DNA from 4 places in the Streptomyces sp. NPDC043867 genome. Region 3 is predicted to be linked to each of the others. Evidence: riboswitches for the same ligand, from Rfam matches in the RefSeq annotation. Region 3 holds a riboswitch; each other region holds the start of a gene.
What was found. A riboswitch is a leader RNA that binds a small molecule or an ion and turns the genes downstream of it on or off. The one in region 3 is predicted to bind cobalamin.
Positions count from the first base shown of each region.

Region 1: linked by a shared signal. The riboswitch ahead of AC069T_RS02215 (CbtB domain-containing protein) and the one ahead of AC069T_RS22930 (cobalamin biosynthesis protein) in region 3 are both predicted to bind cobalamin.
Region 2: linked by a shared signal. The riboswitch ahead of AC069T_RS18255 (ribonucleoside-diphosphate reductase subunit alpha) and the one ahead of AC069T_RS22930 (cobalamin biosynthesis protein) in region 3 are both predicted to bind cobalamin.
Region 4: linked by a shared signal. The riboswitch ahead of nicT (Nickel transporter NicT) and the one ahead of AC069T_RS22930 (cobalamin biosynthesis protein) in region 3 are both predicted to bind cobalamin.

Region 1 covers NZ_JBWKDS010000002.1:55,088-62,068, reverse strand. The annotation lists gene metX (homoserine O-acetyltransferase MetX) at 1-739, opposite strand, end outside; partial or broken gene AC069T_RS02235 (bifunctional o-acetylhomoserine/o-acetylserine sulfhydrylase) at 736-2,096, opposite strand; gene AC069T_RS02230 (DUF6479 family protein) at 2,816-3,190, opposite strand; gene AC069T_RS02225 (four-helix bundle copper-binding protein) at 3,331-3,696, shown strand; gene AC069T_RS02220 (histidine phosphatase family protein) at 3,795-4,517, opposite strand; cobalamin riboswitch at 4,643-4,803, shown strand; gene AC069T_RS02215 (CbtB domain-containing protein) at 4,841-5,062, shown strand; gene AC069T_RS02210 (CbtA family protein) at 5,088-5,861, shown strand; gene AC069T_RS02205 (TetR/AcrR family transcriptional regulator) at 5,916-6,566, opposite strand; gene AC069T_RS02200 (acyl-CoA dehydrogenase family protein) at 6,868-6,981, shown strand, end outside.
Region 2 covers NZ_JBWKDS010000016.1:132,472-139,452, forward strand. The annotation lists gene AC069T_RS18235 (bifunctional albaflavenone monooxygenase/terpene synthase) at 1-183, shown strand, start outside; gene AC069T_RS18240 (GlxA family transcriptional regulator) at 230-1,192, opposite strand; gene AC069T_RS18245 (hypothetical protein) at 1,287-1,520, shown strand; gene AC069T_RS18250 (ribonucleotide-diphosphate reductase subunit beta) at 1,433-2,446, opposite strand; gene AC069T_RS18255 (ribonucleoside-diphosphate reductase subunit alpha) at 2,446-4,842, opposite strand; cobalamin riboswitch at 4,971-5,129, opposite strand; gene AC069T_RS18260 (GNAT family N-acetyltransferase) at 5,194-5,706, opposite strand; gene mctP (monocarboxylate uptake permease MctP) at 5,783-6,981, opposite strand, start outside.
Region 3 covers NZ_JBWKDS010000023.1:78,286-85,266, reverse strand. The annotation lists gene AC069T_RS22945 (class II aldolase/adducin family protein) at 1-688, opposite strand, end outside; gene AC069T_RS22940 (inorganic phosphate transporter) at 978-2,231, shown strand; gene AC069T_RS22935 (hypothetical protein) at 2,244-2,465, shown strand; cobalamin riboswitch at 2,605-2,745, shown strand; gene AC069T_RS22930 (cobalamin biosynthesis protein) at 2,853-3,806, shown strand; gene AC069T_RS22925 (cobyric acid synthase) at 3,803-5,347, shown strand; gene cobN (cobaltochelatase subunit CobN) at 5,344-6,981, shown strand, end outside.
Region 4 covers NZ_JBWKDS010000006.1:56,510-63,490, reverse strand. The annotation lists gene AC069T_RS07985 (hypothetical protein) at 1-720, shown strand, start outside; gene AC069T_RS07980 (cryptochrome/photolyase family protein) at 911-2,422, shown strand; gene AC069T_RS07975 (DUF7134 domain-containing protein) at 2,769-3,098, opposite strand; gene AC069T_RS07970 (Zn-ribbon domain-containing OB-fold protein) at 3,138-3,491, opposite strand; gene AC069T_RS07965 (TetR family transcriptional regulator) at 3,689-4,351, opposite strand; gene nicT (Nickel transporter NicT) at 4,519-5,610, opposite strand; cobalamin riboswitch at 5,639-5,877, opposite strand; gene AC069T_RS07955 (ArsR/SmtB family transcription factor) at 5,957-6,316, shown strand; gene AC069T_RS07950 (cell division protein SepF) at 6,451-6,840, shown strand.

The DNA of each region.
Region 1 (6,981 bases), on a different contig from region 3:
TGACATGGGCGAGGCGCCGGGCCAGGCCGAGTCCCGCGTGCGGTCCGCGGCCGGGCCCGGCGTCGTGGTAGTCGCCGCCGCGCCAGTGGGGGTCGGCGCGGATCGCGTGGACCTGCGCCGAGGCCCAGGCGATCTGCTCGGCGCTCGCCGCGGCGGTCGTCGCCAGCAGCAGCAGCGAGTCCGTGCGCTCCGGGTACGACACGGCCCACTCCAGGGCACGCATCCCGCCCATCGACCCGCCCACCACCAGCACCCACCGGCCGATGCCGAGCGCGTCGGCCAAGCCGGCCTCCGCCGCCACCTGGTCACGCTGTGTCAGAAACGGGAAATCGCCGCCCCAGCACCGTCCGCCGGGACGCCGGGAGGACGGTCCCGTGCTGCCCTGGCAGCCGCCCAGCACGTTCGGGGCGACGACGAACCAGCGGTCCGTGTCGAGTGCCCGGCCCGGTCCCACCAACCCGTCCCACCAGCCCGGAGTGGGATGCCCCCTCCCGGCGGGTCCGGCGACGTGACTGTCGCCGGTGAGCGCGTGCAGCACCAGCACGGCGTTGGACCCGTCCGGCGCTAGCCGCCCCCAGGTCTCGAACGCCAGCCGCACACCCTGCAGTTCACCGCCCGCCTCCAGGGACAGCGGCTTCCCGCGGACGTGCCACTGGCGCCGTCCGGCCGGGTCCCCCTCCCGCCACGCCCCGGAGGCCGGCGGGAGGGGGACCCGGGAGGTCGCCGGCACGGTGTTCAGGACGCGCCCTTCGCGGCGCGGAAGCCGGCCTCCAGGTCCGCCTTGAGATCGGCGAGGTTCTCGATGCCGACCGACAGGCGCACCAGCCCCGGCGAGGTCCCGGTCGCCGCCAGGCCGTCCTCGTCGAGCTGGCTGTGCGTCGTGGACGCCGGGTGGATGATCAGGCTGCGTACGTCACCGATGTTGGCGAGATGGCTGAACAGCTCGACCGCGTCCACGAACCGCTTCCCTGCCTCGACACCGTCCCGCAGCTCGAACGCCAGCACCGCGCCCGCGCCCCGGGGAAGGTAGCGCTGCCCGGCCTCGTACCACCGGTTGGACTCGAGCCCCGGATAGTGGACGGCCGCGACCTCGTCGCGCTGCTCCAGCCATTCGGCCAGGGCCTGGGCGTTGGCGGAGTGCCGCTCGATGCGCAGGCTGAGCGTCTCCACTCCCTGGAGCAGCAGGAAGGCGGAGTGCGGCGACAGCGCGGGCCCGAGGTCGCGCAGCAGCTGCACCCGCAGCTTGATCGCGAAGGCGCCCGGACCGAGCGCGGGCCAGTACCGCAGCCCGTGGTAGCTGGGGTCCGGCTCGGTGAAGTCGGGGAAGCGCTCGGCGTGCGCACCGAAGTCGAAGGTGCCGCCGTCCACGACGACACCGGCGATCGTGGTGCCGTGCCCGCCGAGGAACTTGGTGGCCGAGTGCACGACGATGTCGGCTCCGTGCTCGATCGGCCGCAGCAGGTACGGGGTCGGCACCGTGTTGTCCACGATCAGCGGGACACCGGCCTCGTGGGCGACGTCCGCGACCGCCCGGACGTCGAGGACGTTGCCGCGCGGATTGCCGAGCGTCTCGGCGAACAGCGCCTTGGTGGTCGGCCGGATCGCCGCCCGCCAGGCCTCGGCGTCGTCCGGGTCGTCGACGAAGGACACCTCGACGCCGAACTTCGGCAGGGTGTGGCGGAACAGGTTGTAGGTGCCGCCGTAGAGGGACGTACTGGAGACGATGTGGTCACCGGCGCCCGCCAGCGTCAGGATCGCCAGGTCTCGGCGGCCTGCCCGGAGGCGAGGGCCACGGCGGCGACCCCGCCCTCCAGCGCGGCGATGCGCTGCTCGAAGACGTCCTGCGTGGGGTTGTGGATGCGCGTGTAGATGTTGCCGGGCTCGGCGAGCGAGAACAGGTCCGCGGCGTGCCGGGTGTCGCGGAAGACGAACGAGCTGGTCTGGTAGATCGGCACCGCCCGCGCCCCGGTCGTCGGGTCCGGCACGGCACCGGCGTGGACCTGCTTCGTCTCGAAGGACCAGGCCGGGGTGTCGGGTCCCGCCGGTTCCTCCTCGGGCGTGTGACCTGCGGTGACGGAGTCGATCGGCTGGCTCATGGTTCTCCCTTGTGCGGCGTGCGGAGACACGCGCGGTGTACGAGTGCAGACGTGCGTGGAGGCACCGCGGGGCTGCGTGCCGCACCTTCGGCCGGGCGGCGGGCAGCACGGATGCGGTGGGGGAGGAGGGGCGATCAGGCGGCGGAGGCACCCGGGGGAGACAGGCCGTGGTGGTGACACGCATGAGGTCGACGTGGCGCCGGCTCACGAGCACGGTCGCCCGTCCGGACCGCCACCGTCCGTCGGGCGGGGCGGGCACGGCACGTGAGATGAGGGGCGGGCGGCACGTCCCGGAGCGCACGGGGACGTCGTCCGCGTACGCGACCCAGGTGACGACGATCTCGTCCGCCGACGGCTGGGACGCACGGACCCGCCGGTGCTCGACAGGGGCGTGACGGGGGGCCGGTTCGGCGGACATCAGCTCGCGCGGCCGGACCGCGGCGGCGGCGTTCCAGCTCTCGGACTCCCACGGGAGGGTGGCGGACGACGGCAGGCTCATGGTGCTTCCCAGCGGGAGGAGGGCGCGGGGTGCGGGCCCCGTGGACCTGCATGGTCACCCCGGCCGGGTGCGCCCGTCCTCTCCCTCGGCCCGTTGTTCGCAGAACGGAAACAGCGCGTTCGTGAAGGCGTGACGGTGACCGGCCGCGCGTCGGCCGGTCACCGGGCGACGGCTCTCCCCGCGGCCCGCGGGGGACCGGGGAGGGAAGAGCGGGCCGCGGTCAGTGGGAGCCGGAGCCGCCACTGCCGAAGGAGCCGCTGGAGCCCGCGCTCCACCGGCGTCGTGTGGTGTCCCCGCTCGGCTTCGAGGCGATGTTGCCGTGGGCCGCCAGTTGGTACGGGGTCAGACGCTGACTGCTCCGGGGCACCTCGTCGGGCTCGCGGTTCTCGTAGACCTCGAACACCGGACCGTTCGCGGGCGGCTTCGGCTGTTCGTCGGCCCGCGGGCGCGGCGGCTCCTCGCGGCGGACCCGGCTGCCCATCCACATGGCACCGCCCAGCAGCGCCACGACGGCCAGACCGATCACCAGCGGCGCGAAGCCGGCCACCAGACCGCGGTTCGCGCTCGCCGCCATGTCGTTCACCAGTAGGTTCATGGTGCATCCGTCCCTTGTGGGGTTTTTGTCCCGCGAGTACCCCTCGCCCCCCGCGTGAATCGGGCGGGTCACGCCGGCCGGAGTCCGCGAGAGCAGCGTTTGACAAGGGCGACCGCGGCTACTCGGGGCGGGTGACCTCGATGACATCTGAGCAGGAGCTCTTCCGGTTCCTGGAGGACCGCTTCGCGTGCGCGCAGTCGTGTGCGGAGTGTGCGCGGGCGTGTGCTCTGCGTGCGAGCCTCGTGGACCCGGACGGGCCGAAGGAGCAGGAACTGGTACGCCGCAGGGGCGTCATGTGCGCGGAGGTGTGCGACGCGACGTGCCGCATGCTGTACGAGCAGTCGGGCCTGGACGAGGCGGGCATACGCGTCCAGCTGGAGTGGTGCCGGGACGTCTGCCTGGAGTGCGCCGACGTCTTCGACGACCACCCCGGTGCGCAGGGCAGTGCGAAGGCCTGCCGTGAGTGCGCCCAGGCCTGCATGGACTTCATGGCCACCCTCCGCTGAGGGGGCGGGCCGGCACGCCGCCGGCACCCGCGGGCACGCTGGGCGGCCCGGGCGCCGACGGTACCGGCGGCCTGCCGGGCACCACATCGTTGCGGGTCTCAGTCCGCGTCACGTGGGCGCGGGTGCCGGTCCGCGCCGCACCGGTGCTGGTCTCGGTCCGCGTCACGCCGGTGTGTTTCCCGGTCGGCGATGCCCGGTTCCGGGTCTTTGTGGGGCTGGGGCTGCTGGAGCAGGCCCGGGGCAAAGCCGTCCCGGCCCGGCAGCGGGCGTCCGGCGCGCACGTTCCAGCGGTTCGAGCGCCCGCTGAGCTCCGTGACGGTCAGCGGCGGTACGTCGATCCGCCAGAACGCGGACTCTGGCGCCCCGAGAGCCCGTACCAGCGCGGCCCGTACGACCTCCGGCTCCACCACGGCGACGACACGCCCCGCGTGCTCCGCGGCCCTGTCCAGCCAACGGGCGACCCGGTCGCAGAAGTCCCGCACCGACTCCCCGCCGTGCGGAGCGGACCCCGGGTCCGCCAGCCATCGCGCCACCGCGTCCGGTTCCTCCGCGCCCACCTCGTCCAGCGTCGCGCCGCGCCAGCGGCCCACGTCGAGTCCGGCGAGCTGCGCCACCTCGACCGCGTCAAGACCGAGCGCGCCGGCGGTGTCCCGGCAACGCACGCTGGGGGAGACCCACCGCTCGCCCGCGGCCGTGAACGTGCCCGCGGCAGCCCGGGCGAGCCGCAGTCCGCGGGCGTCCGCGGGACAGCCGTCGTCGAAGCGGGCCTCGCGGAGCGCCGCGCTCGACGCTGCTGAGATCAAGGTCACTCGGGTCGTCATGGATCCGCTCTCGTGATCGAAATGCCGCCGCGCCCGCGGCCGAACGCCGTGCGCAGAGCGGGAGTTGGCCGTGGTCCTGAGCCGCGGGGCGCACGCTGTGCCTCCCGTGCGCCCTTGGCCCGGCCTCCGCTTCGCGGTACGGTCTCGACGATATTGACGACGGTACGGCGGAAGCCCGGTGAGAATCCGGCACGGTCGCGCCACTGTAATCCCCGCAAGAGCCGCGCCCGCCAGGGGTGGTGAAGGCAGGGCAAGTCAGACCCGCAGCCGTCGTCCTGTGCACCACCACGATGGGACGCGAGTTCCCCAGGAGGTCCTGCCACATGGCGCAGTCCGTCGCTCAGCCGACCGCCACCCCCACCGCCGTTCCCGCCAAGCTGCCGATCGGCGCGATCGCTCCCTGGGCGGTCTTCTTCGGCATCCTGATGCTGGTCCTGCTCTACTTCGTCGGCGCCGAACAGGGCGCCACCGCGCTCGTCTCCGGCGAGAACGTGCACGAGTGGGTGCACGACGCCCGCCATCTGCTCGGCTTCCCCTGCCACTGACGGCGACGAGGAAGCGTACGAGTCGATGAACTCAGCAACAGTCGGAAAACTCCTGGTGCGCGGCATGCTGGCGGGTCTCGCCGCCGGCCTGCTCGCCCTCACCGTCGCGTACTTCCTCGGTGAGTCCCGCGTGGACGCCGCGATCGCCTACGAGGAATCCCACGCGCACCACCACGAACACGGCGTGGAGACGGTGACCCGCACCATGCAGTCCACCGGGGGTCTGGCCACCGGCGTCCTCGTCTACGGCATCGCCTTCGGTGGCATCGCCGCCCTCGCGTACTGCTTCGCCCTCGGACGGATCGGCCGCTTCGGGCCCCGGGCGAGTGCGCTGCTGCTGTCGACGGCGGGCCTGGTCGCGGTCTACGTCGTGCCGTTCCTCAAGTACCCGGCCAACCCGCCGTCCGTCGGTGACGCCGACACCATCGGCAAGCGGACGACGCTGTACTTCCTCATGGTCGTGCTCAGCGTGCTGCTCGCCGTCGCGACCGTGATCCTGGGCAAGCGCCTCGCACCACGGCTGGGCAACTGGAACGCCACGCTGGCCGCCGGGGCGTTCTTCGTCGTCGCCGTCGGCCTGGCGTACGCGTTCCTCCCCGCGGTCGACGAGGTGCCGAGGGACTTCTCGGGCACCCTGCTGTGGCAGTTCCGGCTCGCGGCACTGGCGATCCAGCTGACGCTGTGGACCTCCTTCGGGCTCGTCTTCGGCGCACTGGCCCAGCGGCTGGCGGTGCCCGGGACCGCCCCGGTTCAGGGCAGGGAGGAGAAGCCGGTGACCGCGGCACCGGTCGCTCCCTGAGCGTGCGCAGATCACGGCGGGCCCCGGCCGGGGCCCGCCTTCTCGTGCCCGGCGTCAGCCCGGCCGGGCGGAGCCGTCCGCGGCCCCCGGGGCCTTCGCGCGCGAGGGCCGGGCGAGGCGTTCGAAGCCGTCCAGCATCGCGGTGAGCCCGGTGTCGAACTGCTCGGCGGGGTCGCCCGCGCAGTCCTCCGCGCCGGGGCGCAGCACGGCCAGGCTCAGCGCGTGTCCCACGGTGAACTCCCGCAGACAGCGGGCGATGCGGCCCGCCCGGGCGGGCCCGAAGCCCGCGGCGCCGGCATGGTCGACGAGCCGCGCGCAGGCGTCCGTCGCGGCGGGCGAGCGCACGGGATGCGTCGCGAACACGGCGACGGCGTGCGGATGGGCGAGCAGCGTGCGCCGCAGCCGCCGACAGTACTGCTCGGCCACCGCCCGCCAGGAGCCGCCCCAGGGCAGCGAGTCGAAGTCCACCTCCTCCAGGAGGAGTTCGGCGACGCCGTCGAAGAGCGCGTCCTGGTCCTCGAAGTAGCGGTACGCGGTCATCGGGTCCACACCGAGTCCCGCGCCGAGCTTGCGCATCGAGAAGGCGCGCAGCCCGTTCACGTCGATCAGCGCCAGCGCCGCCGCGGCGATGCGGGCACGATTCAGCGCCGGTCTGGCGGAGGGGGCCGACGGTCCGTCCTCCGCTTCGTGTCTGTCGGTCTTCATGGTGCGCCGGTCCAGGTTCGTGTTCGGGCCGTTTCCTGCACTTCCGGGAAAACCGGCGGGCCAGCCGGTTTCGGGGTCTCCCCGCATGCTACGTCCGGCGGGTCGTCCAGGGCATCTGCCGTAGGGCGACGGCAGTGCCGGGGGTGTGAGCGGGCCGCGGGTTCGGGGCAGCGCCGGGGGTGTGGGCGGCCGCGGGTTCTCCGACGCGTCCTCGGCATTCCCAATTTCTGGAACGCGTTCTACTGTGTGCGCCGTCAAGTCCGGGTGGGACCCGTCGATCCACTGGGAGCCGGGAGGCGCCGTGCATCTCCAATACACGCCCGAGCAGCAGCGGTTGCGGACCGAACTGCGTGACTACTTCGCCCGGTTGGTACCGGACAACGCCTACGCGCGCCACGGCGAACCGGCGACGCGG
Region 2 (6,981 bases), on a different contig from region 3:
CCGTTCAGCGTGGGCAACCGGAAGTGCCCGAGCGACCACTTCTCGATGGCGCAGCTCACGCTCATCACGGCGACCGTGGCGTCCCGGTGGCGCTTTCGGCAGGACGCCGAGTCCAAGGACGCGACCCGCGTCGGCATCACGCTGCGCCCGCACGGCCTGGTGCTGAGGGCCGACCCGCGCTGAGCCGAGGCTTCGGGTGCGCCCTCGGGGGAGGGCGCACCCCTCGCGCTCAGGCGGCCCGCGGCCCCCGGAACGCACGGCGGTAGGCGCCGGGTGTCGTCCCGAGGCTCCGCAGGAACTGGTGGCGCAGCGCGGCCGCGTTGCCGAAGCCGGTCCGGCCGGCGATCGCGTCCATCGTCTCGTCGGTGACTTCGAGCAACTCCTGCGCCAGCAGCACGCGTTGGCGCAGCAACCAGCGGTACGGCGTGGTGCCGGTCTCCTGCTGGAAGCGGCGCGCGAAGGTGCGCGGGGACATGTGGGCGCGGGCCGCGAGCTGTTCCACCGTCACCTCCTCCTCGAGGTGGCGCTCCATCCACACGAGGACCTCGCCGACGGTGTCGCACTGCGAGCGGGGCAGCGGCCGCTCGATGTACTGGGCCTGCCCGCCGTCCCGGTGCGGGGGCACGACCATGCGGCGGGCGATGGCGTTGGCGACCTCGGGGCCGTGTTCCTGGCGCACCAGGTGCAGGCAGGCGTCGATGCCGGCGGCGGTGCCCGCCGAGGTGATCACCGCCCCCGCGTCGACGTACAGCACGTCCGGCTCCACGATCGCCCGCGGGTACTGGCGGGCGAGAGCGTCCGCGTGGTGCCAGTGCACGGTGCAGCGCCGGCCGTCCAGCAGTCCGGCCGCGCCGAGCACGAAGACGCCGGAGCACACGCTGAGCACCCGGGCACCCCGGGCGACGGCCCGGCGCAGCGCGTCGAGCAGCTCCTCGGGATACCCGCGGTCGGCATACGAGTCGCCGGCCGGCACCACGACGAGATCGGCCGCCTCCAGCCGCTCCAGGCCGTGCTCGGTCCGCAGGGAGAACCCCGCGTGCGTGCCCAGTGTGGACCCCTCCGCCGAGGCGACCGCGAAGTCGTACACCGGCAGTCCGTCGTCGCTGCGGTCGAGTCCGAACACCTCGCAGACCACGCCGAGTTCGAAGGGATGCACACCGTCCAGCAGGACCACCGCCACGTTTTTCAGCATGCCGCCCAGTGTGCACCCGATGTGGCAGGAATTCGAGGGTTCACGGCAGTCCTGCCACTGACCCGGGCCGGCGATGGGCGCGACAGTAGTGTTCATGGAGACATTCGTGAACACCACCGTCGCCCTGCTGACCGTCCTCGGGATCTTCCTCGTCGTGGCCCTGCCCTCACTGATCGGGCTGCGCCGGGAGTGGCGCGTCGACCGGGAACTGAGGGCCGCCGAAAACGCCGCCGCCGGGACTCAGAAGTCCTCGTCGAAGCCGACCGAGCCCTCCACCGCCACCTGGTACGCCGAGGGACGGCGCTCGAAGAAGTTGGTCAGCTCCTGAACACCCTGGAGCTCCATGAAGGAGAACGGGTTCTCCGAGCCGTACACCGGGGCGAAGCCGAGACGCGCCAGGCGCTGGTCGGCGACGCACTCCAGGTACTGCCGCATCGAGTCCGTGTTCATCCCCGGGAGGCCGTCACCGCACAGGTCGCGCGCGAACTGCAGCTCGGCCTCGACGGCCTCCCGCAGCATGTCGGTGACCTGCTCCTCGAGCCGGTCGTCGAAGAGCTCCGGCTCCTCCTTGCGGACCGTGTCGACCACCTCGAAGGCGAAGGACATGTGCATCGTCTCGTCGCGGAACACCCAGTTGGTGCCGGTCGCAAGACCGTGCAGGAGACCCCGGCTGCGGAACCAGTAGACGTACGCGAAGGCGCCGTAGAAGAAGAGCCCCTCGATGCACGCGGCGAAGCAGATCAGGTTCAGCAGGAAGCGCCGCCGGTCGGCCTTCGACTCCAGCCGGTCCAGCTTCTCGACCGAGTCCATCCACTTGAAGCAGAACCCGGCCTTCTCGCGGATGGACGGGATGCTCTCGACGGCGTCGAAGGCCGCCGCGCGGTCCTCCGGGTCCGGCAGATACGTGTCGAGCAGCGTCAGGTAGAACTGCACGTGCACGGCCTCCTCGAACAGCTGGCGCGAGAGATACAGCCGCGCCTCCGGGGAGTTGATGTGCTTGTACAGCGTCAGCACCAGGTTGTTCGCGACGATCGAGTCACCCGTCGCGAAGAACGCGACGAGGCGGCCGATCATGTGCTGCTCGCCCTGGGACAGCTTCGCCAGGTCGGCGACGTCCGAGTGGAGGTCGACCTCCTCGACGGTCCAGGTGTTCTTGATCGCGTCCCGGTAGCGCTCGTAGAAGTCCGGGTAGCGCATCGGGCGGAGCGTCAGCTCGAAGCCCGGGTCGAGCAGGTTCTTGGTCTCGCTGGACATCACTGGCAGGCCTCGCAGGACTCGGGGTTCTCAAGGGAGCAGGCGACGGCGTCCTCGTCGGGTACCGCCTGTACGGCGACGGCGTCCTCGTCGGGGACCGCCTGCACGGGGACGGGGGTCTGCGCCCGGGCGGCGCGGGCGATGCGGGTCGCCGGACGTGAGCGCAGGTAGTACGTCGTCTTCAGGCCCGACTTCCAGGCGTACGCGTACATCGAGGAGAGCTTGCCGATGGTCGGCGTCTCCAGGAACAGGTTCAGCGACTGGGCCTGGTCCAGGTACGGGGTCCGGGCGGCGGCCATGTCGATCAGCGCGCGCTGCGGGATCTCCCAGGCCGTGCGGTACAGGTCGCGCACCTCCTGCGGCACCCGGGTGAAGCCCCGCACGGAGCCGTTCGCCTCGCGCAGCGCCTCCCGGGTCTGCGCGTCCCACACGCCGAGCCGCTTCAGCTCCTCCACCAGGTAGGAGTTGACCTGGAGGAACTCGCCGGACAGCGTCTCGCGCTTGAACAGGTTGGAGACCTGCGGCTCGATGCACTCGTAGACACCCGCGATGGAAGCGATCGTCGCGGTCGGCGCGATGGCGAGCAGCAGCGAGTTGCGCAAGCCGACGGCCGCGATCCGCTCCCGCAGGGCCGCCCAGCGCTCCGGCCAGACCGGCTCCACGGCGTAGTGGTCGGGGTGCAGGACACCGCGGGCGGTGCGGGTCTTCTCCCAGGCGGGGAGCGGGCCGTTGCGCTCGGCGAGGTCCGCGGACGCCTCGTAGGCGGCCAGCATGACGCGTTCGGCGATCCGGGTGGAGAGCTGCTTGGCCGCGGCGGAGTCGAAGGGCAGCCGCAGTTTGAAGAAGACGTCCTGAAGGCCCATCGCGCCGAGGCCCACCGGGCGCCACCGGGCGTTGGAGCGGCCTGCCTGCTCGGTCGGGTAGAAGTTGATGTCGACGACCCGGTCGAGGAAGGTCACCGCCGTGCGGACGGTCTCGTCCAGCCGCTCCCAGTCGATGTCCCCGTCGACGACGAAGGCGCCGAGGTTGACCGAGCCGAGGTTGCAGACCGCGGTCTCCCCGTCGTTCGTGACCTCCAGGATCTCGGTGCACAGGTTCGAGGAGTGGACGGTGTGGCCCGGCTCCGCCGTCTGGTTGGCGGTGCGGTTGGCGGCGTCCTTGAACGTCATCCAGCCGTTGCCGGTCTGCGCCAGGGTGCGCATCATCCGGCCGTACAGGTCGCGGGCGGGGATCGTCTTCCTGGCCAGCCCCGCCTCCTCGGCCCTGCGGTACGCGGCGTCGAACTCCTCGCCCCACAGGTCGACCAGCTCGGGCACGTCGGACGGCGAGAACAGCGACCAGACGCCGTTCGCGTCGACCCGGCGCATGAACTCGTCGGGGATCCAGTGCGCGAGGTTGAGATTGTGCGTACGGCGGGCGTCCTCACCGGTGTTGTCGCGCAGCTCCAGGAACTCCTCGATGTCGGAGTGCCAGGTCTCCAGGTAGACCGCGGCCGCGCCCTTGCGCCGGCCGCCCTGGTTCACCGCGGCGACCGAGGCGTCCAGCGTCTTGAGGAACGGCACGATGCCGTTGGAGTGCCCGTTGGTGCCGCGGATCAGCGAACCGCGGGAGCGGATGCGGGAGTAGGACAGGCCGATGCCGCCGGCGTGCTTCGAGAGGCGGGCCACCTGGTGGTAGCGGTCGTAGAGGGAGTCCAGCTCGTCCAGCGGGGAGTCGAGGAGGTAGCAGGACGACATCTGCGGGTGCCGGGTGCCGGAGTTGAACAGCGTGGGGGAGGAGGGCAGGTAGTCGAGCCGGCTCATCAGACCGTAGAGCGCGGCCACTTCGTCGACGGCGCGGGAGGTGTCGTCCTCGGCGAGACCGGAGGCGACGCGCAGCATGAAGAACTGCGGGGTCTCGATCACGCGCCGGGTGATCGGGTGCCGGAGCAGGTAGCGGCTGTGCAGGGTGCGCAGGCCGAAGTAGCCGAAGCGGTCGTCGCCCGCGACGTCGACGAGCGTGTCGAGGCGTGCCGCGTGCAGGCGGACGAACTCGGCGGTGCGGTCCGCGATCAGTCCCTCCCGGTGCCCGACGGCGACCGAACCGGAGAAGGACGTGACGCCCTGCGACGCGGCCTCGGCGGCGATGCTGAACGTCAGCAGCCGCGCGGCCAGGCGTGAGTAGACCGGGTCCTCGGAGATGAGTCCCGCCGCGGCCTCGGTGGCCAGTTCGCGCAGCTCCGCCTCGTCCGCCCGCGCGGACCGGCCGCGCAGTGCGGCGGCGGCGACCCGGCCGGGGTCGGCGTCGGGGAGGTCGGCGGTGAGGTCGGTCAGGGTCCGCAGCAGCGCGGCACCGGGACCGTCCGGCTGGGCCGATGTCGCGGGCGGTGTCGCCGGATCGGCTGGCGCGATGGTCACGTGGGGCTCTCCCTCGCTCGGCACGGGGCCTTCGGGAGGGCAGCGGGGCACACGTCGTCCCGCACGGGTACGCGTGCGTCCACCGGCCCATTCCACGAGGCCCGGACGTCTGGGCACCCGGACCGGACGGACCGGGCGCACTGCCGGCAGGTCCTCGGACTGACCGTGTGCGCGAACGCGCACAAGTACACCGTTGCGGGACAGTTCCGGATTCGCACCGGATTCCCCTGCGGCGACAGCGAGCATGAGCATACATCTTGTGCCGGGCCGCCGAGGCGCCCCCACATGTTGTGTCGTGTCGGCTCCGGAGGGTGGCAGTCGGCGGGGAGGCCGCCGTCGGCACCGCCGCTGTCAGAGCGTCAGCTCGTACGTCAGCAGCAGGATGTCGTCGAGGTCCGGGACCGGGTTCCAGTCGCGTGCGGGGGCCCGGGTGAAACCGAGCCGCTCGTAGACGCGATGGGCGGCGCGCATGGTGCGCTGGGTGGAGAGCACGACGCGGAAACACCCCTCCGTGGTCCGTGCGCGGTCGATGCACGCCCGCACCAGGGCCTCGCCGGCGCCTCTTCCACGCGCCTCACGGGCGACCGCGAGCATGCGGATCTCGGCCTCGCCGGGGCCCGCGAGCTCGGCCAGGGCGCTGCCCGCCGACGGCACATGGGTCACGCCGCCGAGCACCGTGCCCTGCCGGTCGACGGCGACGAGGACCTCGGCCGCGGCGGCGCGCCGCGCGACGTCCCGCAGGTGCACCAGGTAGCCGTCGCTCTCCCCGAAGTCGAGCAGGCCGTCCCCGAGATACGCCTGCGCGGTGATCTCCCCGAGCGTCTCGTACTCCTCGGGCCTGGCCCGTCTGATGAGGATGTCCATGCGGCCGAGTCTGCCGGAAACGGACGACGACGGGCCGCCGGTTCTCCCCGGCGGCCCGTCGTCCGACGCGCGGGACTCAGTGGGCGGCGCCCGCCGTGGCCGTCGGGAGTTCCGTCCGGACACCCGGGTCCCCGGCGTCCGCCGTGTAGTCCGCGGGCGAGGTCTCGTCCACACCGTCGGGGGCCTTCGCCGCGCGCAGGACGAAGGTCAGCACCACCGTCACCACGACGTTCAGCACGAAGGCCGTCAGACCGATGTAGCCGATCTCCCCGATGCCGGGGATCTCCTTGGAGCTGCCGCCGAAGTGCTTCTGCGTCGGGGAGGCGACCCCGTACGCGGCGAGGGTGCCGTAGGTCATGCCGACCGCCCAGCCCGCGAGGAGCGCCCAGCGGTGGAACCAGCGGGTGAACAGGCCGCCGACGAGCGCCGGGAAGGTCTGCAGGATCCAGATGCCGCCCAGCAGCTGGAAGTTGATCGCGACGGTCTTGTCCATGGTGAGGACGAAGGCCAGCGCACCCACCTTCACCAGCAGCGAGACCAGCTTGGAGACCTGGGTCTCCTGCTTCGGTGTGGCGTCCGGCTTGATGAAGTCCTTGTAGATGTTGCGGGTGAAGAGGTTCGCCGCGGCGATCGACATGATCGCCGCCGGCACCAGCGCACCGATGCCGATGGCCGCGAAGGCCACACCCGCGAACCAGTCGGGGAACATCGTCTCGAAGAGCTGCGGGATCGCCAGCTGCCCGTTCTCCACCTTCACCCCGGCCGCGATCGCCATGAACCCGAGCAGGGCGAGCAGGCCGAGCATCAGCGAGTACAGCGGCAGGATCGTGGTGTTGCGCCGGATCACCTCACGGCTGCGGCTGGACAGCGTCGCGGTGATCGAGTGCGGGTACATGAACAGCGCCAGCGCCGAACCGAGGGCGAGCGTGGCGTACGTCCACTGCCCGGCCTCGGCGGGCACGATGCCGCCCGCGCCCGCGGCCGTGTACTTGTCGCCCGCCGCCTTGAAGATCTCGTCGAACCCGCCGAGCTTGATGGGGATGTAGATGATGGCCACCGCGATCACGATGTAGATCAGGGTGTCCTTCACGAACGCGATCAGGGCAGGCGCCCGCAGGCCCGACGAGTACGTGTACGCGGCCAGCACGCCGAACGCGATGAGCAGCGGCAGGTCCTTCACGAACCAGTTGGTGTTCTCACCGCCGCCGACGCCCATCACGTCCAGCACCGCCTGGATGCCCACGAGTTGCAGCGCGATGTAGGGCATCGTGGCGA
Region 3 (6,981 bases):
CGGCCTGTGCGGGGGTCAGGAGGGTGGGGGTGAGGCCGGGGACGGACGAGGCCGTCAGCCAGACGCGGCACATCCACTCCAGCTGGGCGGTGCGGTCGTAGGCCTGGGCGAGCGTGGTGCCGTAGGCGATCGTGCCGTGGTTCTGCAGGAGGCAGGCGGAGCGGTCGACGAGGGCCCGGAGCATGTACTCGGCCAGCCGCTCGGTGCCGTACGTCGCGTACGGGGCGACCCGGACCTGTCCGCCGAGCGTGCCGGACACGTAGTGGATCAGCGGCAGCTCGCGGACGAGCGTCGAGACGGCCGTCGCGTGGACGGCATGCGTGTGCACGACGGCACGCGCGTCGGTGGTGCGGTAGATCGCGAGGTGCATGGGCAGCTCGCTCGTCGGCAGCAGCGACCCGCGCACCTGGCGGCCGTCGAGGTCGACTCCGACGAGGTCGGCGGGTGTCAGCCGCTCGTACGGCACCCCCGTGGGCGTGACGAGCACGGTGTCCCCGACGCGCACCGAGACATTGCCCGACGTGCCGACGACCAGCCCGTCGGCCACCGCGCGGCGGGCCGTCGCGACGAGTTCGCGCCAGGCCTCCGCCAGCCGCTCCTCGGGGTCAGGCGCGTGCCGCTCCCCCGCGTCCCGGGGCCCTTCCCGTCCGGACCGGTCGTCCCGTGCGTCCCGCCGCTGCTCAGCCATGGCGCGATCCTCCCAGGGCGGGCGTCCTGTCCGGCGGCGAGGACGAGCGTCGTCGCCGCCCGAGTGACCAGAATCTCCTCGACGGGCCCCCGCGCGGGCTGCGACACCTCGCGCGGGGCCAGGGGGCCCAGGATTCCGCCTGCCGCGTGACGCCTTGGGTGCCGATTCCACACAAGCGGAGGGGCGCCACGCCGATCGGGTCACCACCTTGCCCGCCCCAGTTCATCTTCCGTTCACCCTGGTTGCCTACGTTCCAATTGCCACTGACGTCCAACAGAAGCCTGGGTAAATGGAACACATCACGCTTCTCCTCGGGATCGTGATCGTCACCGCTCTCGTGTTCGATTTCACGAACGGTTTCCACGACACTGCCAACGCGATGGCGACGACCATCTCGACCGGCGCTCTGAAGCCCAAGACGGCGGTGGCGATGTCCGCCGCGCTGAACCTCGTCGGCGCCTTCCTCTCCGTGGAGGTCGCCAAGACCATCTCCGGCGGCATCATCAACGAGGAGGGCATCCGTACGGAGGTCATCTTCGCGGCCCTCGTCGGCGCCATCCTGTGGAATCTGCTGACCTGGCTCCTGGGTCTGCCCTCCAGCTCCTCTCACGCACTCTTCGGCGGCCTCATCGGCGCCGCGGTCATGTCGGCCGGCTGGTCGTCGGTGAACGGCTCGACCGTCGTCACCAAGGTGCTCATCCCCGCGGTCGCCGCGCCGGTCGTCGCCGGACTGGCCGCGATGCTGGCCACGCGCCTGACGTACCGGATCGGCAACCGCGCCGACGAGAAGGCGACCGCCAAGGGGTACCGCGCAGGCCAGATCGCCTCCGCGGGCCTGGTGTCGCTTGCCCACGGCACGAACGACGCGCAGAAGACCATGGGCATCATCACCCTCGCCCTGGTCACCGGCGGTGTCCTCGCGCCGGGCTCCAACCCTCCCACCTGGGTCATCGTCGCGGCCGGCATGGCCATCGCGCTCGGTACCTACCTGGGCGGCTGGCGCATCATCCGCACCATGGGCAAGGGCCTCACCGACCTCGCGCCGCCGCAGGGCTTCGCCGCCCAGACCAGCGCCGCCACGGTCATCCTCGCCTCCTCGCACCTGGGCTTCTCGCTCTCCACCACGCAGTCCTGCTCCGGCGCCGTCATGGGCTCGGGCCTCGGCCGCAAGGGCGGGGTCGTCCGCTGGTCGACCGCGAGCCGCATGTTCATCGCGTGGGGCCTGACCCTGCCGGCCGCCGGCCTCGTCGGCGCCGGTGCCGAGTTCCTCACCCAGCAGGGCACCTGGGGCATCGTCACCACGGGCGTGCTGCTCGTGGCCGGCGCCGGTGTCATCTGGACGCTCTCGCGCCGCCAGCCGGTCACCATGGCCAACGTCAACGACGGCCAGGCCGAGCCCGCGGGCGTCGTGACCGCCGCGATCGCCGCGGTCACCCCGCCGCCGGCCGGCCCGGTCGCCACGGCCGACCTCGGTCTGACGGCCACCATCCCGGCCCCGGACGCCGGCACCACCACCGAGCCCACCCGCCCGGCCACGGTCTAAGGAACGAACAGCATGAACATCGACTGGGCAGCCCTCGGCTCCGTCTTCGGAGCCAGCCTCGTGGTCACCGTGGCCCTCGTCGGCCTCTTCACCCTCGGCATCGTCGGCCTCTCCAAGCGCGAGTCCGGGGCCACCCGGGGCGGTTCCGCCGCCCTCGCGGTGACCGGCGCGTACGCCTGCTTCGCCGCGTGCGCGGCGGCCGTGGCGTACGGCATCTACCTGATCGTCGCCTGACGACCGGGCTGAAACCCGACAAAAACCGAACAACGCGGCATCACTTCACGTGGGGTGCGGGACGGAACACCGTCCCGCACCCCACCTGCGTGTGGGGCTTCGCACACTCTCCCTTCGCAGGTCAACAGCAAGTTGACGGCTGTTCTGACCCCGTGGTGGACTGCCGGAGCCAACTACGGCGGCAGGAGAGGAAGCCGGTGCGAATCCGGCGCGGTCCCGCCACTGTCACCGGGGAAGAACGCCCCCGGGAGCCAGGAACTCTCACCGCCGGTCTCTTCGAACCAGGGCGCGGACACCCTGAGTGAGGACATATCGCCATGCGCGGCTGCCCGTTGCGGGTCCTGACGAGTACGAGGGTGCTGCCGCACCCCACGGCGGGCTGAGCCCGTGCGTGCCGATCGCGTCTTCGCGTACGGCGCCACCGCCGGCCTCCTCGGCGACCTGCTCCTCGGCGATCCCCGCCGCGGGCACCCGGTCGCCGCGTTCGGGCGGGCCGCGGGCGCCGTGGAACGGGTGCTGTGGCGCGACCACCGCGGATGGGGCGCGCTGCACACCGCGGTCTGCGCCGGTGGCGCCGCCGCTCTCGCGGCCCTCGCGAGCCGCCGTGTGCGCACCTCCCCCGCCGCCTCCGTCGCGCTGACCGCTGCCGCCACCTGGGCCGTCGTCGGGGGCACCTCCCTCGGCCGGGAGGCCGGGACCATCGGCGGTGCACTGGCCGCCGGCGACGTCGACGCCGCCCGCGAGCGGCTGCCCCACCTGTGCGGGCGGGATCCGCAGGCGCTGGACGCCGACGGGATCGCCCGGGCCGTGGTCGAGTCCGTCGCCGAGAACACCTCCGACGCCGTCGTGGGCGCCCTGGTCTGGGGCGCCGTCGGCGGCGTGCCCGGGCTCGTCGCCTTCCGGGCCGTGAACACGCTCGACGCGATGGTCGGGCACAGGTCCAGCAGGTACCGCCGCTACGGGTGGGCCTCCGCGCGGCTCGACGACGTCGCCGGCTGGCCGGGGGCCCGGCTGACCGCCGTACTCGCGGCCGTCGCGGGCGGTGATCCGCGCGGTGCCGTGCGCGCCTGGCGTGCCGACGCCGCCAGACACCCGAGCCCCAACGCCGGTCCCGTGGAGGCCTCCTTCGCGGGGGCGCTGGGCGTACGGCTGGGCGGGACCCTCTCGTACGGGGGGCGGGTCGAGCACCGGCCCGTGCTGAACGGCGCCGGGCGGGCCGTGGCCGTCGGCGACATCGAGCGGGCCGTACGGCTGTCCCGGCGGGTGAGCGGGCTCGCGCTGGGCGTGTGCGTCGCCGGGCGGCTGCTCACGCAGGGACTCACGAAGGGGCGTACCCGATGAGCGGCGGACTGCTGATCGCCGGCACCACCTCCGACGCCGGCAAGAGCGTGGTGACCGCCGGGATCTGCCGGTGGCTGGTGCGCCAGGGCGTGAAGGTGGCGCCCTTCAAGGCGCAGAACATGTCCCTCAACTCGTTCGTCACGCGCGAGGGGGCGGAGATCGGGCGGGCGCAGGCCATGCAGGCGCAGGCCGCCCGCGTGGAGCCGACCGCGCTGATGAACCCGGTGCTGCTCAAGCCTGGGAGCGACCGCAGCAGCCAGGTCGTGCTCATGGGGAAGCCGGTGGGCGAGATGAGTGCGCGCGGCTACCACGGGGGCCGCCAGGAGGCACTGCTCGGGACCGTGCTGGACTGCCTGGCTCGGTTGCGGGGCACGTATGACGCGGTGATCTGTGAAGGGGCAGGCAGTCCTGCCGAGATCAACCTGCGCCGTACCGACATCGTGAACATGGGCATCGCCCGCAACGCGCGGCTGCCCGTCCTCGTGGTCGGGGACATCGACCGCGGGGGCGTCTTCGCCTCGTTCTTCGGCACGGTCGCGCTGCTGAGCCGCGAGGACCAGGCGCTCGTCGCCGGGTTCCTGGTCAACAAGTTCCGCGGCGACGTGTCCCTGCTGGAGCCGGGGCTCGACATGCTGCGCGGTCTCACCGGCCGCCCCTCGTACGGCGTCCTGCCCTTCCGGCACGGCCTCGGCATCGACGAGGAGGACGGCCTGGGGGTCCCCCCGCGCGAGCGAAGCCGAGCGTGGGGGAGGGTCTCGCTGCGCGGGACCGTCCGGGAGTCCGTCGTGGCGCCGCCCGTCGGCGAGGACGTGCTGCGGGTCGCGGTCTGCGCGGTCCCGCTGATGTCCAACTTCACGGACGTCGACGCCCTCGCCGCGGAACCGGGCGTCGTGGTGCGGTTCGTGGACCGGGCGGAGGAACTGGCCGACGCCGACCTCGTCGTCGTACCGGGCACCCGGGGGACGGTGCGGGCCCTTCAGTGGCTGCGGGAGCGCGGCCTCGCGGACGCGATCGCCCGGCGGGCCGCCGAGGGGCGTCCGGTGCTCGGGATCTGCGGCGGCTTCCAGGCCCTCGGCGAGCACATCGAGGACGACGTCGAGTCGCGGGCGGGGCACGTCGACGGGCTCGGACTGCTGCCCGTGCGCGTGCGGTTCGCGCGGGAGAAGACCCTCACGCGGCCCGTGGGCGAGGCGCTCGGCGAGCACGTCGAGGGCTACGAGATCCACCACGGGGTCGCCGAGGTCACCGGCGGCGAACCCTTCCTGGACGGCTGCCGGGTCGGCGCCGTCTGGGGCACGCACTGGCACGGCTCGCTGGAGTCGGACGGGTTCCGGCGCGCCTTCCTGCGGGAGGTGGCGGCCGCCGCGGGCCGCCGCTTCGTGCCGGCCGCCGGCACGTCGTTCGCCACGCTGCGCGAGGAGCAACTGGACCTGCTCGGCGATCTGATCGAGGAACACGCGGACACGGACGCGCTGTGGCGGCTCATCGAGTCGGGCGCTCCGACAGGACTGCCTTTCATCCCACCGGGAGCACCCGCATGAGCACAGTGTTGTTGTTGTCCACCGCCGACACGGATCTGCTGGCGGCCCGGGCCTCCGGCGCCGCGTACCGGATCGGCAACCCGAACCGCGTCGACGTCGCCGGGGAACTGCCCGCGCTCGTCGCGGGCGCGGACGTCGCCGTCGTACGCCTGCTGGGCGGCAAGCGGGCCTGGGAGGACGGGCTCGCCGCGCTCAGGGCGTCGGGCGTGCCGACCGTGCTGCTCGGCGGGGAGGCGGTCCCCGACGCGGAGTTGATGGCGGAGTCGTCCGTGCCCGCCGGTGTCGTGGCGGAGGCGCTGCGCTACCTCGTCGAGGGCGGCCCGGAGAACCTGGCGGAACTCGCGCGTTTCCTCTCCGACACCGTGCTGCTGACCGGCGAGGGCTTCGAGGAGCCGCGGAAGACGGCCGAGTTCGGTGTGCACGGCGAGCGGGACCTGGCCGAGGGCCGCCCGACCGTCGGCGTGCTCTTCTACCGGGCCCACGAGCTGTCCGGCAACACGGCCTTCGTCGACACGCTGTGCGACGCGATCGAGGCGCGCGGCGCCAACGCCCTCCCGGTGTTCTGCGGTTCGCTGCGCGACGCGGACCCGGGGCTGTACGAGATCCTGGGGAAGGCCGACGCCCTGGTCGCCACCGTGCTCGCGGCGGGCGGCACGCACGCCTCCGAGGCCTCGGCCGGCGGGGACGAGGAGGCCTGGGACATCGGGGCGCTCGCCGACCTCGACATCCCCGTCCTGCAAGGGCTCTGCCTCACCTCCTCGCGCGCCGCCTGGGACGAGTCGGACGCCGCTCTCTCCCCCATGGACGCGGCGATGCAGGTCGCGATCCCGGAGTTCGACGGGCGCCTCATCACCGTGCCGTTCTCCTTCAAGGAGCAGGGCCCCGACGACGTCCCGGTGTACGTCGCCGACCCCGAGCGGGCCGCGCGGGTCGCCGGGATCGCCGTGCGCCACGCCCTGCTGAAGCACAAGCCGAACGCGGAGAAGAAGCTCGCGCTGGTCTTCACCGCCTACCCGACCAAGCACTCCCGGGTCGGCAACGCGGTCGGGCTCGACACCCCCGCCTCCGCCGTGCGGGTCCTCGACGCGCTGCGGGACGCCGGGTACGCCCTGACGGACTACCCGGACAACGGCGACGAGTTGATCCACCGGCTCATCGCCGCCGGCGGCCACGACGTCGAGTGGCTCACCGAGGAACAGCTGGCGTCCGCGCCCGCACGGGTGCCGCTCGCCGACTACCGGGCGTGGTTCGACACGCTCGATCCGGGGCTGCGCGACGGCATGCTGGAGGCTTGGGGCGAGCCGCCCGGCTCGCTGTACGTCGACGGGGACGACATCGTGCTGGCCTGCCTCCGGTTCGGGAACGTCGTCGTGATGATCCAGCCGCCGCGCGGCTTCGGCGAGAACCCGATCGCGATCTACCACGACCCCGACATGCCGCCGTCGCACCACTACATGGCGGCCTACCGGTGGCTGGAGAACTCCTTCGGCGCCGACGCGGTCGTGCACATGGGCAAGCACGGCACGATGGAGTGGCTGCCCGGCAAGGGGCTCGGGCTCAGCGGCGGCTGCGCCCCCGACGCCGTACTCGGCGAACTCCCCCTGGTCTACCCGTTCATCGTCAACGACCCCGGC
Region 4 (6,981 bases), on a different contig from region 3:
AGCCTGCTGTCCGGCGACGCCCAGGAGGCGGAACGGCGGCTCGCCCCGCTCGGCCTCGGCCTCACCCGCCTCACCGACACCGACTCCGGCCGCCGCTACGACGAGATCGCCGCCACCGGCACCGGCGCGAGCACCGGCTGGGGCCGCCTGTACCTGAACGCCGACTCCGCCGTCCGGTGGAACGCCCAGGTCCCGCACCCCGTCTCCGACCGCGACACCGAGGCCCTCGGCATCCGGCTCCTGGAGCAGAGTCCCGGCGGCGCCCTCGTCCTCGCCGGCACGCACCGCCGGGCCGGCGAGTACGGTGCCGCCGATGTCGCCCACCGCGAGGACAGCGCCTTCCACACGGTCGTCGTCGAGCTGCAGAAGCGCGGGGTGCCCGGCGTGCAGCTGCACGGTTTCACCAAGTCCTCCGACCGCCCCTACGACGCCGTCGTCTCCACCGGCGCCGTCGAGACCGCGCCCGCCGAGGTGGCCGCCATGGCCGACCGCATGGACGACGACGGGCTGCGGGTCTGCCGGGCCTGGGCGGCGCGCTGCCCGCTGGAGGGCACGACCAACGTCCAGGGCCGCTCGGCGCAGCGTGAACACGCCGGCTTCGTCCACGTCGAGCTGGCCCGGCACGCCCGCGCGGACGACGGCCGCGACACCGAGGAGGCCGCCGACGCCCTCGCCGGGCTGGTCACGGCGTGGAAGTCCGGCGAGTCCGACAGGGGGTGACGCCTCACACGGGGTGCGTGGCGATCGCCGGGCCACCGCTGCTCCCCCCGGTGTCACCTGCCCGGCCATCCGAAGAGGAACGGCGTGTGCCGCGTCCCGTCCGTGTCCGCCTGCGCTTTGATCTGCGGACAGGCGCGCCACCTCGCGTGGCGTGCCGGCCCGGCAACGGATCGTCCACGGAGCGCTCGCCATGACGGAAGAAGAGTCCGGCACCCCCCACTGGCTGTTCGGCGATCAGCTCGGCCCCCACTTCGCCGATCCGGCGCGGGGCGGACCCGACCGGGACGCGCCACTGGTGATGATCGAGTCCAGGGGCGTCTTCCGGCGGCGCCGCTTCCACCGGGCCAAGGCGCACCTGATCCTCTCGGCGATGCGCCATCGCGCCGCGGAACTCGGCGACCGCGTGCGGTACGTCAAGGCGGACACCTATCGCCAGGGTCTGCGCGAGGCGGTGGGGGACGGTCCGGTGACCGTGCACCACCCCACGTCCCACGCGGCCCTCACCTTCGTACGCGCGCTGCCCTCGGTACGCGTCCTGCCGGCCCGCGGCTTTCTCGTGGCGCACGAGGAGTTCAAGCTCTGGGCGGACGGCCGCGGCACGAAACACCTCCGCCAGGAGGACTTCTACCGATGGGTCCGGCAGACACACGATCTGCTGATGGAGGGCGACCGGCCCGTCGGCGGCCGCTGGAACCTGGACCACGACAACCGGCAGCCCCCGCCGCGCGGCCGCACCGGCCTGGGCGTTCCGGCGCCCTACCGGCCCCGGGAGGACGACATCGACGCCGAGGTGCGGTCCGACCTCGACCGCTGGTCGCGCGAGGGGGACGTCGAGTTCGTCGGCGAGGACGGACGCCGCAGGTTCCCCGCCACGCGCCGGGAGGCCCTCGCCGCGCTGCGCCGCTTCGTCCAGCACCGGCTGGCCACGTTCGGCGCGTACGAGGACGCGATCCTCGCCGGGGACCCGACGATGAGCCACAGCCTGCTCTCGTCCTCGCTCAACCTCGGGCTGCTGGACCCCGCGGAGTGCGTCGGACAGGCGGAGGCGCGCTGGCGGTCCGGCGCCGTGCCGCTCAACAGCGCCGAGGGCTTCGTGCGGCAGATCGCCGGCTGGCGCGAGTTCGTCTGGCACGTCTACTGGTACTTCGGCGACCGGTACCGCGAGGGCAACGCCCTCGGCCACCACGAGCCCCTGCCCGGCTGGTTCACGGAGCTGTCCCCGGACGCGACCGACGCGAACTGCCTCACACACGTCCTCCAGCAGGTCAACGCGACCGGCTGGACGCACCACATCCCTCGCCTGATGGTCCTGGGCAGCCATGCCCTGCAGCGGGGGTGGGACCCCCGGGCCGTCACCGACTGGTTCCACCGCAGCTTCGTCGACGGCTACGACTGGGTGATGGTCCCGAACGTGGTCGGCATGTCGCAGTACGCGGACGGGGGCCGCATGACCACCAAGCCCTACACCTCCGGCGGGGCGTACATCGACCGCATGAGCGACTTCTGCGGACCCTGCCGGTACACACCGTCCGTCCGGGTCGGTGCGGACGCCTGCCCCTTCACCGCCGGGTACTGGAACCTCCTGCACCGGCACCGGGACCGCTTCGAACACAACGCGAGGATGACGCAGGCGGTGCGCGGCCTTGACCGCCTGCGCGACCTCGAAGAACTGCTGGAGCAGGAGCGGGGCCGTCGGGACTGAGACCGGCTCCGGGCACGGTGCCGCCGGTTCTGGCGGGAAGCACGCCACGGAAGAGCAGTTCCTCGGTGACCGCCACACCGGCCGTCGTGCCGAGCACCGCCACCGCACCGCCGACCGAGACTCCGCCCTCGGTGCCGTAGCCGCGAAGAGGGCGACGACGGCGAGTGCCGCCGCGAACAGGACGAGCCCGAGCAGGGTGCCCACGCGAAGACCGTTCCGGGCGCCGGCGGGGTCCAGTTCGCGCACCGGGCGCGCCTCCAGCCGACGCACCACGGCCGCGTACAACGGTCAGCGCACCGACCGCGATCACCGCGCCGGCCGCCAGGTACAGCACCGGGTTGCCGCTTTACAGTGCGACGTACAGGCCGACGCTCGCGAACGTCTGCGGGTAGCCGGCCAGTTCGCGGAGTGCGAAGGCCGTCGCGATCACCGTCAGACAGAGCGCGGGCCACCGGCGGCGCAGAGCCAGGGGTGACCGGAGGGCGACGGCCAGGAGTACGCCCGCGGCGTCGTAGGGGTGCCGCGGCAGGTCGCCGAACCGGGCGCCGAGCGGCGCGGTCGCGGGCGCGACCGGGGCGAGCAGGACGGTGCCCAGGGTGTCCCGCACCGTGGCCGGGCGCTCGGTCCAGCGATCCCGCTGTCCTCGCTGCGTCCGCCGACGGGTGGCGTCGCAGATCCCGGCCGGCCGTGACGCCGTCGCTCGCGCGGCCGGACGTCAGTCGCGCAGCCCGTAGAAGTCGTCGCAGAGTTCGAAGACCGGCTCGCCGCGGACCGGGTCCTCGGCGACCGTGAGGCGGACGCGGCCGCCCGGGTGGATCGCGATGAACGGGCCCTTCACGCGGCCGCGGACGGTGAAGCCCTCCGCCATCTCGATGAGGGACACGTTGCGCGCGGCGGGGGTGTTGCGCCGGACCACGGTCGTGCGGCGCACGATGCCCGCGCCCCGGCTGTGTTCGGTGTGCAGGTCGCTCGACGCGCAGACCGGACAGAGCAGCCGGTGGAACATGGTGGTCCCGCACCAGCGGCACCGCTGGAAGGCGAGACGTTCCTCGCTCCGCGCGGCCCACATGGGGGCGCCGCTCTCCGCTGGGGCGGTGGCGTTGTTCTGGGGCGCATCGGCGTCCAGCACGTCCGCCGCGATCCCGATTCCCGGGTGGAACACGATGTCATCTCCCTGCGCTCGGCCGGAATCTGATGTGCTCGGATCGCCGTGCACGAGCGACAGGTTATGGCACTCAGTGCCAGCCGTAAAGGCACTCCGTACCCTCAATCCGTCCAGGCCGACTCGATCTCCTGGACCACCCGCCACATCGGGACCCCGCGCCGGGCCACGACGACCACCACGTCCCCGCCCTCCCGGCGGGTGCCCGGTTCGTCCGCCCCGAAGGTGCGCCGCACATAGCGCAGTGCCCGGTCCACCCGGGCGTCGGCGTCCCCCTCGCCGTCCGCCCGCAGCCAGGACCGCAGCGCGTTGTTGTGGGCCGCGACCACGGCCGCGGCGATCACGTCCGCCTCCAGGGTTCCGTCGCGCCGGCCCGCGAAGCGGGTGCGCAGGTGGTCGGCGAGGGCACGTTCGTAGCGCCAGACCACGGAGAGCTCGTACGCACGCAGTCCGGGCACCCGCCTGGTCAGCCGGTAGCGCTGCACCGAGAACGTCGGATTCTCGGCGTACATCCGCAGCACGAGCCGGGCCGCGTCGCAGACCCGCTCGACCGGGTCCGCCGGACCGGAGCCGGAGTTCAGGAACTCGGTCATCTCGGCGAGGCAGCGCTCGTGGTCCGGGAAGACCACGTCCTCCTTCGACGGGAAGTACCGGAAGAACGACCGCCGTCCCACCCCGGCCAGCGACACGATGTCGTCGACCGTGGTCTGTTCGTAGCCGCGTTCGAGGAACAGCCGGAACGCCGCCGCGACCAGCGCGTCGCGCATCGGGGGTTTCGGGGCGCCCGCCCCGGCCGACGGGCTCCGGCGGGGAGTCTCACTCATGCGGGGAAACTAGCACCGGAGATCACGTATGACACTAAGTGCCTGCGAGGGAGGGGACTGAGTGTCATTTCGGTGGGTGTCCCCGGAGGGCTTGGCCCTCGTCCCCGGCGTCAGCCTCCGTCGGCCGGGCGCACCGCCCACCGCTGCTCGACCCTGGCCAGCCGCCAGTAGGCGAGCGCGGCGGCCCACACGACCACGAACAGACCGACGATGATGAAGCCCACGTTGTCTAGGTCGAGACCGGCGATCCAGCCCGTGACCGCGTCCCGCAGGTCGAGCCGGTCGTGCAGGACGCCGACCAGTTCGATCGTGCCGATCAGGAACGCCACCGCGATCGACAGACCGGTGATGGTGAGGTTGTAGAACACCTTGCGCACGGGATTCGAGAAGGCCCACTGGTAGGCGAAGTTCATGAACGTGCCGTCGAGGGTGTCGAACAGGCTCATGCCCGCGGCGAACAGCAGCGGCAGGCACAGGATCGCGTACCAGGGCAGCCCCGCCGCGGCGCCGCTGCCCGCCATCACCATCAGCGTCACCTCCGTCGCGGTGTCGAAGCCGAGGCCGAAGAGGAAGCCCAGCGGGAACATCTGCCCCGGGCGGCTGATGGACTTGGTGAAGCGGCCGAGGATCCGGTTCATGAACCCCCGTGAATCCAGGTGTCCTTCGAGTTCCTTCTCGTCGTACGTCCCCGCCCGCATCGCGCGAAAGACCCGCAGGATGCCCAGCAGGGCCACGAGGTTGAGCGCGGCGATGAGGTAGAGGAACACGCCCGAGACGGTCGTACCCATGACGCCGAGCACCTGGTGCGTGCTCGACCCCTCGTTCATGATCCGCCCGGCCAGCTGGGTGCCGCCCGCGATGAGCGCCGCGAGGAGGACCACCACGCTGGAGTGGCCGAGCGCGAACCAGAACCCCACCGACACCGGCCGCTTGCCGTCGGCCATCAGCTTGCGCGTCGTGTTGTCGATGGCCGCTATGTGGTCGGCGTCGAAGGCGTGCCGCATGCCGAGCGTGTACGCGGTGACGCCGAGGCCGATGCCGAACGCCTTGGAACCGACCTCGTAGTGCGCCGGCACGACCAGCAGGAAGAGCACCCCGAACGCGACGACGTGCAGGGCGGCGATCACCGCCAGCAGGCCGGCGGTACGGACGGTGTCCTCGCGTCGCCATCGGAAGGCGGCGGGCCCGGTGGGCAGGGTCATGCGGTCACGCTCCAGCACCTCGTGGATCACTTCGTGAGATGCCGTGGCCGGTCTCCTGGCTCGCGGGTACCTCCCGCACGAGCCGAAGCCGGGTGTGGCGGAGGGTCGACGCGCTCGCCCCTGCCTTCCCGGCCGTCCGGCCAGTGGCGCCGCCCTGGAGCGGCACGGGACGGGAACTCCCCGATCACAGTGGCGAGGGCCGCTCCGGACTGAGCCCCTGAAAGGCTGTCACCGGTCTTCCCGAACACCACGGCCCGCCAACCTTAGGTGCCGCCCGTCAACCGCTGCAAGCCTGCACAGTTGCGCAGGTATCGAAGATCACAGTGCCGCCTGGAAGAATGCCGTCATGCATCTCGTCCCCGCCGACCGTGCCGACCGGCGCACCATCGACGGCCACCGGGTCTGCGACGCCGTCGCCGCCATCGGCGAGCCCGCGGCCGTACGCGCCTGGGCCGACCGCTTCTCGCTGCTCGCCGACCCCGGCAGGCTGGCGCTCCTGCTGGCGCTGCACCGGGCCGGGCCCCTGGCGGTGTCCGACCTGGCGATCGCGACCGGCATGAACGACCCCGCCGTGTCGCAGGCGTTGCGCCTGCTGCGGACGGCCGAGGTCGTCGTCGGCGAGCGGGAGGGACGCGTCGTGCGGTACCGCCTGACGGACGGGCCGGTCGCCGCGCTGCTGGCGCACTGCGGTACGGGTATCGCCTGATTCCGGACGTGCTTCCGCGAGCCGTGCCGCAAGGAGAGCTGTCGCGGACCGTGTCGCTGTTCGGCCGAACGGGTGACCATGGGTAAGAATTGCCTGGTGCAGACAACCATGGCGAGCCAGGGCGGGGATGGCCAGTGAACAGCCACGACGTCACCGATGAACAGTGGGAAGGGCTCGCCCAGGTCGTTCCGTTGCGCGGCCGGGACGCGTGGCCGTCGGCCGTCGGCCACCGGTCGATACCCGAGGCCCCGACCGAGGCGCGGCGCCGCTTCGTGGTCCTGCGGGTCAACGTGTTCGCGGACGCCCGTGAGGTCGCCGAAACACTGATGGGCGGCACCCCCGTGCTGCTCGACCTGACGGGCGCGGAGACCGATGTCGCCAAGCGGGTACTGGACTTCAGCACGGGCGTGGTCTTCGGCCTGGCGAGCGGGATGCACCGGGTCGACCGGAACGTGTTCCTGCTGACGCCGCCCGGTACCGAGGTGCAGGGGCTGATGGAGAGCGCGGGGGTCCCCGGGCTGTGACCGGGGGTGACGTCCCCGGGGTGGCCGGCGTCCCCGGGGACGCCATCAACGGGCGTGATCCCTCGAACGAAGGAAGATCGCCCGGCCGGAACGGTTCGCCTGGCGGCGGAGTCCTACCGTCCGGATATGACCGCGTCACCT